Linked DNA regions of Longimicrobium terrae. The protein of the gene in region 1 binds, or shares a complex with, the protein of each later gene. Links are inferred from orthologs where the notes say so. Each region holds a gene or a part of one and is shown on either strand. Other genes may lie near its edges.

Region 1 (6,363 bases):
TCCGCCGCTGGCGCAAAGCGATCCTGATCGACTGATGGCGCGGGGCGTGCGGCGGCCCACCGCGACACCTCACCGGGAGGATGCAGATGAAGCGGGGAAGGCGCTGGATGTCGGCGGCCGTCGCGGCGGGGATGCTCGTTCCCCGGCCGGCGATGGCGCACGTGAAGTGGTTCACGGAATTCAGCTTCGGCGACGAGCCGCGCACGCTGGCGCAGGCCGTGGGGCCGCTCTTCATCGGGCTCGCCGTGCTGAGCATGGCGGTGATCGCGGCGCTCGTCTTTGTGGACCAGCGGCTGGAGAAGGTCCCCGCCTACCGCCGCGTGAACGACTGGCTGGCCGCGCGGCGCGGCGATTCCGTGCTGGTGATGCGCATCGGCGTGGGCGCGGCGCTGCTGCTGTCGTGGCAGGCGGATGCGCTGCTGGCGCCTGAACTCCGGGCAGCGGCGGGATGGATCGGCTGGTTCCAGTTCGCCTGCGCGTTCCTGCTGCTCTTCGCGCGGACGGTGCCGGCGGCGGGCGCGGGGCTCATCCTGCTGTACCTGATCGGCCTGGGGCGCTTCGGCGTCTTTCACATGCTGGATTACCTGCTGTACGCCGGGGCCGGGTGGTATCTGCTCACCAGCGGCGCCAAGGGTGAGCGGCTGCGCGGCACCGGCATCCCCGCGCTGTACGCGACCGTCGGCTTTTCCCTCTGCTGGGTCGCGCTGGAGAAGGTGATCTATCCGCAGTGGGCGCTCCACGTTCTGAACGAGCATCCGCAGCTCGCGCTGGGCTTTGACCTGCGCTTTTTTCTGCTGGGCGCCGCGTTCGTGGAGTTCAGCCTGGGCTACCTGCTGATCATCAACCTGCTGCAGCGGCCGCTGGCGCTGGTCATCACCCTCGTCTTTTTCACAACCACGCTGGTGTTCGGCAAGGTAGAGGTGATTGGCCACACGCCCATTCACGCCGCGCTCGTCGTGTTTCTGCTGGAAGGACCGGGCACCGCGTACCGCCCGCCGATCGCGTTCCACCGCAGGATGGGGCTGCGCACCGCGTTCGCGGCGGTCAACTTCGCGCTCCTGCTGGCCATCCTCATCGTTCCGTATGCCGCCATGGCCGGGTCGCTGCACCGGCAGGCGCCCGCGCGGCCGGAACCCGCACCGGCGGGGAGGTGAGCCGCGCTCAGTTTTTTCCAGCATTTGCGCGGGTTTTGGCGGCGCGTAGATTGAGCGCCGGCCACCCCCGGCACCCGTCATCAGGAGCGCGCATGCGAACCGTCCGCGAGCTGTTCGATCTGTCCGGAAGCGTGGCGCTGGTGACCGGGGGCGGGCGCGGGCTGGGCGAGCAGATGGCGCGCGGGCTGGCGCAGGCGGGAGCGTCCGTCGCGCTCGCCTCTCGCAAGCGGGACGCGTGCGCGGACGTCGCCCGCGAACTGGCGGAGGAGCACGGCGTGCGCACGCTGGCGCTGCGGCTGGACGTATCGGCGGAGGACGAGGTTCGCGCCGCGTTCGACGAGGTGGAGGCGGCGCTGGGGCCGGTGGATCTGCTGATCAACAACAGCGGAACGAGCTGGGGTGCGCCGGCGGAGCGGATGCCGCTGGACGCGTGGCGCAAGGTGATGGACGTGAACGCGACCGGCACCTTTCTGTGCTCGCGCGAAATCGCGTCGCGGCTGATTGCGCGGGGCGCGCCCGGCGCCATCCTGAACATCGCCTCCGTTTCCGGACTCAAGGGGAGCGCGCCGGAGATCCTGGACGCGGCCGGCTACAGCGCCAGCAAGGGCGCCGTCATCGCGCTCACCCGCGACCTCGCGGTGAAGTGGGCGCGCCACGGGATTCGCGTGAATGTGCTGGCGCCCGGCTTCTTTCGCACGGCGATGACGGACAAGGTGCTGGACGGCGCGGAGAAGGCGCTGGCCCGCATCGTTCCGCTGGGCCGCGTGGGCGGGGAGGATGAACTGCTGGGCGCGGCGCTGTTCCTGCTGTCCCCCGCGGCGGGATACGTGACGGGGCAGGTGCTGGCGGTGGATGGTGGGATGACGGCGTAACGTCCGAACGGGGAGCCAGCGCGGAGCGGGCGGGTGGGGAAGAACATCCGCCGGGATGAAGGGTTGGAGCGGCCGCCGGCTGGGGCCCTCACCCCGCGTGCTGCGCACGACGACCCTCTCCCACGAACGGATGTGGGAGAGGGAGCACACGGCAGATTCGTGCGGATCGGACGATGCGGTGCCCGGGCCGGCTTCGGGCCCCTCCTCCGGCCCCTCCCCGTGCAAACAGACGCACGGAGAGGGGAGAATTCACACCGGGGACTCTGGCGTGAGTGGGCGGTTAAAGCCCCGAACGGCGCGCGAATCGCGCCGTGTCGGGGGTTCCCGCTGTTTGAGCGGCGGATTCATTCGCTCAGGGATCGCGCGGCGGGGATGAACCGCGCGCCCGCACCGGGACCGCCGCCGCCCCCAACCCTCCCCCAGTCTTTTTTGGGGGAGGGTGGGCCGGTGGTGCCGGCCCGGGTGGGGGCCGCCCGCGAGCCTTGCATGACGGCTGGGGCACTTGGAACTGAGCACTTCCCCTCCCGCACTGACGCACTCAGCACTGACGCACTTTTTTTCTCGCACTTCAGGAGCGCGCGATGGCAACGATGCTGGAAGAGCCCGCCACCCGGGCGGCGGTCCACATGGAGATCGAGGACGGCCTCGCCGTCATCCGGATGAACGATCCCGCCCGGCCCGTGAACGTCATCTCCGCCGGACTCATCGAGGAGATGGGCGAGATCATCGACCGGCTGGACGCGGGCGAAGACGGCGTACGCGCGGCGGTGCTCATCTCCGACAAGCGCGGCAGCTGGATCGCCGGCGCCGACATCGAAGAGTTCAAGAACTTCAACACCCCCGCCGACGCCGAAGCCGCCAGCCGCGCCGGCCAGACGCTGCTCACCCGGCTGGAGCGGCTGCGCATCCCCGTCGTGGCGGCCATCGACGGCGCCGCGCTGGGCGGCGGGCTGGAGACGGCGCTCGCCTGCACCTACCGCATCGCCACGGACTCGCCCAAGACCAAGCTGGGCCTGCCCGAAGTGAACCTGGGCATCGTTCCCGGCGCGGGCGGCACGCAGCGCCTGCCGCGCCTCGTGGGGCTGCGCACGGCGCTGGACCTGATGCTCACCGGCAAGCAGCTGGACGGCCGCCGCGCCATGAAGGCCGGCATCATCGACGAAGTCGTTCCCGCGCCGGTCCTGCTCGCCGTCGCCAGCCGCGTGGCCATGGAGCTGGCGGACCGCAAGAAGACGCCGAAGTCCGGCCGCAGCACCGGCTCGCCCGACCGGCTGGAGCGTCTGGCCCCCATGCGCCGGCTGATCTTCAGCAAGGCGCGGCAGGGGGTGATGGAAAAGACGCACGGCCTCTACCCCGCGCCGCTGCGGCTGCTGCAGGTAGTGGAGCGCGGGCTGGACAAGCACATCGACCAGGGCTTCGAGCTGGAGGCCAAGGCGTTCGGCGAGCTGGCCGTGACGCCCGAGGCGCGCTCGCTGGTGCACGTCTTTTTCACCAGCACCGCGGCCAAGAACGATCCGGGGCTCACCAGCGGCGCCAAGGCGCGCGACATCGACCAGGTGGCCGTCGTGGGCGCGGGCTTCATGGGCGCGGGGATCGCCGCCACCTCGGCCGAGGCGGGAATCCGCGTGCGCCTGAAAGACGTGAAGCCCGAGGCCGCCGCCAAGGGGCTGCGCACCGCGCGCGAAAGCCTCAGCAAGCGCGCCAAGCGCAAGCGGCTGCGCAAGTTCGAGGTCACCAAGCTGCTGGACCGCGTGCAGCCCACCACGGAGTACACGGGCTTTCACGCCAGCCAGATGATCGTGGAGGCCGTGTTCGAGGAAGTTTCCCTCAAGCACCGCGTCATCCAGGAGATCGAGGCGGCGGTGGGCGAGGGCACCGTGCTGGGATCCAACACGTCCACGATCCCCATCGCCAAGCTGGCGGAGGCGTCCGCGCGTCCGGATCACGTCATCGGCGTGCACTTCTTTTCCCCGGTGGAGAAGATGCCGCTCGTGGAGATCATCACCCACGCGGGGACGGCGGACTGGGTGACGGCCACGACGCACGGCTACGCCAAGAAGATCGGCAAGACGCCCATCATCGTGAACGACTCGCCGGGCTTCTACGTCAACCGCATCCTGGCGCCCTACATGGCCGAGGCCGCGCTGCTGCTGCAGGAGGGCGTGCGGATGGAGGCCATCGACGAGGCGATGACGGAGTGGGGCTTTCCCGTGGGCCCCATCACGCTGTACGACGAGGTGGGGCTGGACGTGGCGCAGAAGGCGGGCAAGATCATGTCGGAGGCGTTCGCCGACCGCATGAAGCCCAGCGACATCGTGGACCGCCTGGTGGCGGACGGGCGCCTGGGCCGCAAGAACGGCAAGGGCTTCTACCGCTTTGGCGATGACGGCAAGAAGACGGGGCCGGACGAGAGCGTGTACGGCGTGATCGGCAACCCCGCCGCCCGCGAGCTGGGCGATGAGGAACTGCAGGAGCGGCTGGCGCTGATCATGGTGAACGAGGCGGTCCGCACGCTGGAAGAAGGCGTGCTGCGCAGCGCGCGCGACGGCGACGTGGGCGCCATCTTCGGCATCGGCTTTCCGCCGTTCCGCGGCGGGCCGTTCTGGTTCGTGGACCGCACCGGTCCCGCCAGGGTGCTGGAGCGTCTGCGGGCGCTGGAGCAGCGCTTCGGGGCGCGCTTTGCCCCGGCGCCGCTGCTGGAAAAGATGGCGCGCGACAAGACGCTCTTCTTTCCCGAGGACGCCTGAGCGCGGCCGACGCCCCGGCGCGCGAGATCGCGCCGGGGCTCCACCGCCTGTCCATTCCCCTTCCTTTTCCGCCGCGCGAGGTGGCGGCCTGGGTGCTGGAGGGGGATGACGGGCACGTGCTGGTGGATACGGGGATCGACACGCGACCGGCTCGCGAAGCGCTGCGGCAGGGCGCGGCGGACATCGGGGTCACGCCGGAGTCGCTGCGGCACGTCGTTCTGACGCACGCGCACATCGACCACTACGGCCTGGCGGGCCCGGTGCGCGAATGGAGCGGGGCGCGGCTCTCCATCCACGAGCGGGAAGAAGAGCTGGCGCAGCGCTGGGTAAAGGGATGGGCAGACGACAAGTTTCTTGTCGGCGAAAGCTTTCGCGCGGGCGGGATTCCGGCGCCGCTGGCGGATGCGCTGCTCGCCGCGTCGGACCGCATTCACCAGCGGTACGAGTATTATCCGCCGGATGAACTGCTGCGCGGGGACCGCGGGGCGCTGCCCGGCGGCGGCGGGTGGGAGTGGATTCTGACGCCCGGGCACTCGCCGGGGCACGTAACGGTCTATCATCCGGAGCGCCGGCTGCTGATCGCGGGCGATCACGTGCTGCCGCGCATTTCGCCCAACATCGGCGCGGATCTGTACGCCGAGAACCCGCTGGCGGACTACCTGGCCTCGCTGCGCCGCCTGCGCGAGCTGCCGGTGGACCTCGTTCTGCCGTCCCACGGCGAGCCGTTCACCGGCCTGGCGGAGCGGATTGACGTCCTGCTGGCGCACCATGACGAGCGCAACGAGCAGACGCTGGATCTGCTCGATGAACCGAAGACGGCGTACGATGTTGCGCTCGGCCTCTTTCCCGAACTGCCGCCGGACAACTTCCTGCACGCGCTGCGGGAGGCCCGCGCCCACCTGGCCTACCTCGCCGGCATCGGCGCGGCGGAGCGCGATCCGGATGGCGTCGTGGAGCGCTGGCGGCGGGCGCGGTAGGAAGGGAGGAGCCGCGCTCGGGTGCCGGGAGCTGGGGCGACTGAAGTCGCGGCAACAACGGCGCGAAGTCCGCCTTCGCGGACTGTGGGCGACAACCCGGTTTGTGCTCCCGGACGACTGTTCTGCCGATGGCGCGAATGGGCTTCCGCCGGTCAGGGGATGTCTGCCAAGGCAATCGGATCGCGATCAAGCATGTCATGCCGGGGAAGCGGCGCGCCGGACGGGTCCGACGCGCCGCTTTCTGCGTGATCAATGAGTCGGCACCGAATTCCCGACCGAACTGCTGCCTGGGACGGTGCGCCCGACCGTCCGACGCAGGCGCCCGCGGAGCGCGACGGCACGCGATCCGCAGGTTGGGGCAGGATGCAGGCGGGATGACGGAAGAGGGGATGTATCGACCTCGCGTGAGGGATTCGCGCCCGGAGGGCCGAGAACCCGGTTCGCGCGTGGATGAAGCCCGCTCGGCAAGCTCAACCGTGGCGCGAACCGGGGCTCGGCGCCGTTGGCAACAGCTGTATCGTTGCCTACGGCGCGCGAAGCCCGACCCGGAGCGCAGCGGAGGGGCACGCCCAGGGGAAGTGCGTGAGTGCTGGGTGCTGAGTGCGTGAGTGCG
Region 2 (6,225 bases), on another replicon or contig:
CATCCATGCGCTGCACCAGCCCGCGGCCTTCCAGCGCGCGCACCACGCGGCCGTCCAGGTCGTCAAACGGCATGTCGGCGTTGGCGAGCGCAAGCTGGCGGACCATGTCTTCCTGCGTCTCATTCAGCTGCACGTCCGCGCCATCCGCAGCATCGCCATCCGCGGCGGCTTCGGGAGCGGGCGCAGGCGCTTCGCCCGCGATGGGGGCGGGCGCGGCGGGACGGCTGAGCTCGGCGAACGCCCGCTGTCCCTCCGGCGTGATGACCGCGAATCCGCTGATCCGCCGCACAAAGCGCCGCGCCGCCAGCGCCACCAGCGCCTCGGTGTCCAGGCGCACCTCGGACATGGGGTTGCCGCGCCGCGCCAGATCGCGCAGCACCGTCATTTCGGCGGGGGAAAGTTCGTCGGACATCGCTGGATGGGTATTGGTGCGGATGGAACCGTATTCTGCGCCTGAAGATACGCTCCGGACGCCGCGCGTGCCAGCGTGCGCCCGAACCCCTGATCGCGCGGTTCCGGTGCTGGCGGATTCGGTGAGGGACGGCGGCGCGCGATGGAGCCCGTCATCCACCCGTTCCGCTTGACGATGACCGGCCCGCGCGCCACCATCATCGCCCGCCCATCGCTCGGCTCGATCCAGTGAGATCGCCGGGGTTTCGCTGGGTTGGATGTAATCCAGCGCGCACCCAACCGCCGCTCGACGCACGACTTGTGGAGATGACGACAACGTGACCCCGATCATCCGTCCCGCGGAACCGCGCGACGCCGCCGAAATCGCGCGCCTGCTGACCGCGCTCGGCCATCCAACGGAGGAGCAGTCCGTCGCCGCGCGTTGGGATGAGTGGGCCGCGGCGGGCAACGCGGCGTTCGTGGCGGAGAAGGACGGGGGCGGGCTGTCCGGCCTCGTGACCACACATCGGATGCTGGTGCTGCACCGCCTGCTCCCGGTGGGCCGCATCACGGCGCTGATCGTGGACGAATCCGCGCGCGGTTCAGGCATGGGCCGCCGACTCGTCGCCGCCGCGGAGGATCTGCTGGCGAGCGCGGGATGCGGATTGCTGGAAATCACGAGCAACACGCGTCTGGTGCAGGCGCACGCGTTCTACGAGCACCTCGGATACGAGCGCACCAGCATCCGCCTCGCCAAGCAGCTCCGGTAGTCTCCCGCGGCAGCTGCGATCAGCAACTCGGGCCGGATCGCTGAAGAACGATGCCCATCTTTCCCGTAGGCGGATCGGCATCGCGTGGTGCATTCTGCAATCTCGGGGAGATACAGTCCGGTGGCGTTCAATGGACGGATCGATCAGCCGGTGATTCGAGCCGCCGTGTACCTCGCGCTCGCCTGCCCGGTCCTGTGGATTCTGATCCGCAACCGGTGGTTCCCGCTCAGTCGTGGCGGATTCGGTGGGCCATGGACCGCACTGCGCCAGAAGTTCTGGGCGGAGTCAACCCCCGGATTGCCTTCTTCCGCATCGCGCTCGATCACGTGGCTGCTGATGGGATTCGCCGCGCTCCACACCGTTCTGGACGCGATCTACTGACCGGCACCACGAGTCGCGGTGACGGCGTGTGATGCGGAGATCGAGGGCAACCCAGGGGCTGGAGCATGTCGCCTCTGGGATGGCCTCCGGGCGCGGCGCGCGTTGATCTGGGTTGATCCCCGACGCGATTGGAGCCCCGGGCGTGGACGCGCCAGCGGCCGCGAGCCGGGGCTTCGCGCCGTCGGAGCGGCGGATTCATCCGCTCAACGGAGACGTAGCCGCACGCGTTCTCCGTCTCTGCCCGATAACCTGCGTTCCTCGTTCCGCACCGATAACGTGCGTTCCTTGTCTCTGCGCCGATAACCTGCGTTATCGGGATCCTGATCCATCAAACGAACGCGCTCCCCGGCACTGGGCCGGGGAGCGCGTCTTCGTCATCCCAAGAACGATCAGTTGGGCGCGGCTTCCACGATCATCACGAAGCCCATTGCGCCGGCGGCGCACACGCTGATCATGCCGAACTGCTCGCCGCGGCGGCGAAGCTCGTTCAGCAGCGTGATGGTGATGCGCCCGCCCGTGGCGCCGAACGGGTGGCCGATGGCCAGCGATCCGCCCATCACGTTGATGCGGTCCTCCGGCGGCAGCCCCACGGCCTTGTCGCGCCCCAGCCGCTTCTTCGCGATCTCGTCGCTGTCGAACCACTGCAGGTTGCTCAGCACCTGCGCGGCGAACGCCTCGTGAATCTCCAGCAGGCCGATGTCCTTCATGGTCAGCCCCGCGCGGTCGAACGCCACCGGCGCCGCGTACACCGGCCCCTGCAGCAGCTGATCGTTCGGGTCCAGCGCGGAGTACGCGTAGCTGCGGATGAAGCCCAGCGGCTTGTAGCCCAGCTCCGCCGCCCTTTCCTCGCTCATCAGCAGCACCGCCGAGGCGCCATCCGTCAGCGGCGACGCGTTTCCGGCCGTCACCGAACCGTACTTGCGGTCGAACACCGGCTTGAGCGTGGACAGCTTTTCCAGCGTGGTGTCGGCGCGGATGCCGTTGTCCTGGCTCACCACCTTGTCGAACTTGGGCGGCACGTAGAACGGCGCGATCTCCGCCGTCAGCCGTCCGTCCGCCGTGGCCGCCGCCGCCAGCGTGTGCGAGCGCAGCGCCCAGCGGTCCTGCGCCTCGCGGGAGATGCCGTTTTCCTTGGCCATCTTTTCCGCCGACGCACCCATCGTCTCCCCCGTCGTGGGCTCGGCGATGGCCGGGGCGATGGGGGCCAGGTGCTTGGGGCGGATGTTGCGGAACGCCTGCACCCGCTCGCCCAGCGACCGCGCCTTGCTGGCCTTGACCAGCGCGTTGCGCATCTCGGGCGAGAAAAGGATGGGCACGTCCGTCAGCGACTCCGCGCCGCCGGCGATGATGACGTCCGCCAGCCCCAGCGCGATCTGCTCCGCGGCCGAGGTGATGGCCTGGTTGGACGACGCGCACGCCCGGCCCACGGTAAACGACGGCACCCGCGGCGGAATGCCCGCGCCCAGCGTGACTTCGCGGGCGATGTTGGGCTCCTGCACCGACTGCACGACGGTGCCGTAGATCACGTGGTCCACCACGTTCACGTCCAGCTCGGTGCGGGCGATCAGCTCGCGGACCGCGGCCTTCCCCAGCTCCACCGCCGAAACGTCCTTGAAGTCCGTCCCCGACTTGAGGAACGGGGTGCGGCACCCGTCGATGATGGCGACCCTGCGGCCCAGACCGTTCATGTGCACCCGTCGTTTCTCCGGGTTCAGGACCCGGGGTGAATCGTGCGCCGTACGCTGCGGCGGTAATCCTAGCCTGAACGCGGCTCAGATCAAGGGAGAGCACGCGATGGGCGCCCGCCGTGGGTCAACCGCCTCATGTGGACGGCGGATCGCCATCGTACCCTTCGTGCGCCGCCGGGCCGCTGCGCCCGGCCTGCCCACCGCACGAAAGATACGCACCATGAAAACGATTCTCCGCTGGACGGCGCGCATCGGGGCCGGCGTGCTGGCGCTGCTGCTGGTGGCCCTCGCCGGCGTGTACGGCCTCACCGAGGCCCGCATGCGGCGCCAATACCAGGTGCCGTCCGCCGCCCCGGCGCTCGCCGCGACCGCGGCCCGCGTGGCGGAAGGGAAGCGGCTGGCGGTGACGCGCGGCTGCACCGACTGCCACGGCGCGGACATGTCCGGGCACGAAGTGATCAACCAGTTCCCTATCGGCCGCGTGTCGGGGAGCAACCTCACGCGCGGGCGCGGCGGTGTGGCGGCGCGCTACACGGATGCGGATTTCGTGCGCGCCATCCGCCACGGCGTGAACGCGGACGGGCGCGGGCTGCTGCTGATGCCCTCCGACGAGTTCAATTCCATGAGCGACGACGAGGTGGGCTCCATTGTCGCGTATCTGCGCACGCTGCCGCCGGTGAACCACGAGACCCGGCCGAACGCGGTGTGGCCGCTGGGACGGGCGCTGTACGCGGGCGGGGTGATTCCGCTGGTGGCGGCGGAACGCATTGACCACGCCGCTCCACGCGCGCCCGCGCCGCCCCCGGGGGTGACGGCGGCGTACGGGCGGCACTTGGCCGCCGGCTGCGCGGGATGCCACGGCAAGAGCTTCGCGGGCGGGGCCGTCCCGGGCGGGCCGCCGGAGTGGGCGCCGGCCAGCAACCTGACGCCGCACGCCACCGACGGGCTGGGCGGATGGACGGAAGCGGACTTCATCCGCGCGCTGCGCACGGGGCGCCGGCCGGACGGCACCGAACTGCGCGAGCCCATGCCGTGGAAAGCGTTCTCGCAGATGACGGACGTGGAAGCGCGCGCGCTGTGGGTTTATCTCCAGACTCTCCCCGCGCTCCCGGACGGCTCGCCCCGCGATCCATGACGATGCGCGGCAGAATCGATGACAACAACGGAACGAGGCGCCCGGCGGATGCGGGCGCCTCGTTTGGCAATCGGCGTTGATGGGCGGATGAGCCGCCTGGTCAACGTGGCGGAACGGGCCGCCGCTTGATGCACGTCCGCAGGAAACGCTCATCCAGTTCCTTCTGCTCGTCGCAGACCTGCGAGAGCAGATTCGTATGCCTTTGACCCGGAAGGGGGCACCAGACCAGCCGCTTGCCGCGCGCTTTCAGTGCGTGGATGGCGCGGACGTAGTCGGTGTCGCCCGCCACCAGCATCGCGACGTCAAAGCGGTCCTCGCACGCACCCAGCACCATGTCGACGGCGAGATTGACGTCCGTTTCTTTTTCCACGAAGTAGCGATTGCCTTCCTCGTCCCGGCGCGGTTCATGACGGCCAAGAACGAGGTCGATTCGCCGGCTGCGCCGCAGTTCATCAAAGAACTGCTGCTGCCGCCGGTACGCGGGGCTTGTCTGATTGGGCAGCGGGGACGTGTAGTACCGCAGCTTTACGAAGTGAAAGCCGCGAGAAAGGCGCGTGGCCAGCAGGTTGAGGTCGACCTGGAAGTGGAAGCTCTCGCGGATCAGCGCCAGGTTCCAGTTGCTTCCATCCACGAAGATCTCCAGCCTGTGGGCACGCTGGACGGGGGCGGGCGCGGCGGCGTCGTTCACGGGAATACGTAACGAGGGGTTGCACCAGTGATGGCACAACCCCCCGGAGCTACGTACCCACACTGCGCGCACGCAGGGGGTGACCTTCGTGCGTCCAGTTTAGCCGGGCGCAGCGCCGGTGTCAAGGGGGGATGTGCGGCGAAATCTGCTGCGGACAGCATACTCGCGCCCGTCCAGTTCTCCAAGCCGCGAGCCGCCACAAAACGGACGACCTGCATCGTCCCCGTTGACATTCGGACGGTCCGCAACTAGACTGGTTGCAGTTATCGAACGGAGTACGCGATGTCTACGATCAGCAGCAGGGTGGCGGTGGCGGTGCACGTGCTGGCGTTCCTGGCCGGGAAGCGCGGGGAAGCCGTCACGTCCGAAACCATTGCCGGAAGCGTGAACACCAACGCTGTCGTGGTGCGCCGCATCGTGGGCGCGCTGCGCAACGCGGGGCTGGTGCAGGTGCAGGCCGGCGTGGGCGGCGGGGCGCAGCTGGCCCGCGAGCCCGGCGACATCACGCTGCTGGACGTGTATCGCGCGGTGGAGGAAAAGGAAGAGCTGTTCGCCGTGCACCAGGGCTCGCGCAGCTGCTGCGACATCGGCGGCAACATCCGCTCGGTGCTGCAGCGCGTGTTCTGCCGGGCGCACGAGGCCATGCAGTCGCAGCTTTCCCAGACCACCATCGCCGACGTGTTCCGCGACGTGACCGGCCGCGCGGCGGCGTGCCCCGGCGAGCCTTCGTTCGCCGTGCCGGCGGGCGCCGGCCGCGAGGTGTAATTGCTTTTTGCGCAGCACGTTGCGCAGTTGTATCTGTAACCGGTTCGGCTACAAATGGTGGCCGGCCGGCACCCTGGACTCGGCAGAGGACCCGATGAACGCATTCACCCGCATCCGCACGGCCGTCCGCCCGCTTCTGCTGGCCGCGGCGCTGCTGGCCGCCTCGTCACCGCTGGCGGCGCAGTCCGCACGGGTGCTGGGCCGGGTGACGGACGGCGCGGGCAACGCCGTCGCCGGCGCCCGCGTGACGGTGGCCGCGGCCGACGGAACGCAGCGCGCCACCACTTCCGGCCGGGGCGGCGGATTCGAGTTCGCCAGCCTTCCCGCGGGGACGTACACCCTGCGCGCCGAAGGAACGCCGCGGGTGGGCGCCCGCGAGCAGCGCATCACGCTGGAGCCGGGGCAGGT

Evidence for each region.
Region 2: the proteins of fadJ (region 1) and fadI are in contact, whole or in part, in a solved structure (PDB 8BNU), measured with the Escherichia coli proteins. The link is inferred for Longimicrobium terrae from one-to-one orthologs.

What each region holds. Positions count from the first base shown.
Region 1 is NZ_JACHIA010000012.1:120,184-126,546, reverse strand. What follows is about bases 2,203-5,190. They hold fadJ (fatty acid oxidation complex subunit alpha FadJ), read left to right. Parts: upstream 2,203-2,607; coding sequence 2,608-4,773; downstream 4,774-5,190. Other genes in these bases: HNQ61_RS18330 (MBL fold metallo-hydrolase), read left to right, coding at 4,854-5,190. Also shown: pabB (aminodeoxychorismate synthase component I), read left to right, coding at 1-35; HNQ61_RS18345 (hypothetical protein), read left to right, coding at 87-1,154; HNQ61_RS18340 (SDR family oxidoreductase), read left to right, coding at 1,247-2,026; more of HNQ61_RS18330, read left to right, coding at 5,191-5,750. UniProt on the Escherichia coli protein: Catalyzes the formation of a hydroxyacyl-CoA by addition of water on enoyl-CoA. Also exhibits 3-hydroxyacyl-CoA epimerase and 3-hydroxyacyl-CoA dehydrogenase activities.
Region 2 is NZ_JACHIA010000016.1:30,113-36,337, forward strand. What follows is about bases 1,081-3,930. They hold fadI (acetyl-CoA C-acyltransferase FadI), read right to left. Parts: upstream 3,230-3,930; coding sequence 1,931-3,229; downstream 1,081-1,930. Other genes in these bases: HNQ61_RS20535 (GNAT family N-acetyltransferase), read left to right, coding at 1,081-1,160; HNQ61_RS20540 (hypothetical protein), read left to right, coding at 1,281-1,541; HNQ61_RS20550 (cytochrome c), read left to right, coding at 3,450-3,930. Outside these bases: HNQ61_RS20530 (hypothetical protein), read right to left, coding at 1-412; more of HNQ61_RS20535, read left to right, coding at 729-1,080; more of HNQ61_RS20550, read left to right, coding at 3,931-4,364; HNQ61_RS20555 (NYN domain-containing protein), read right to left, coding at 4,465-5,052; HNQ61_RS20560 (Rrf2 family transcriptional regulator), read left to right, coding at 5,335-5,817; HNQ61_RS20565 (carboxypeptidase-like regulatory domain-containing protein), read left to right, coding at 5,912-6,225.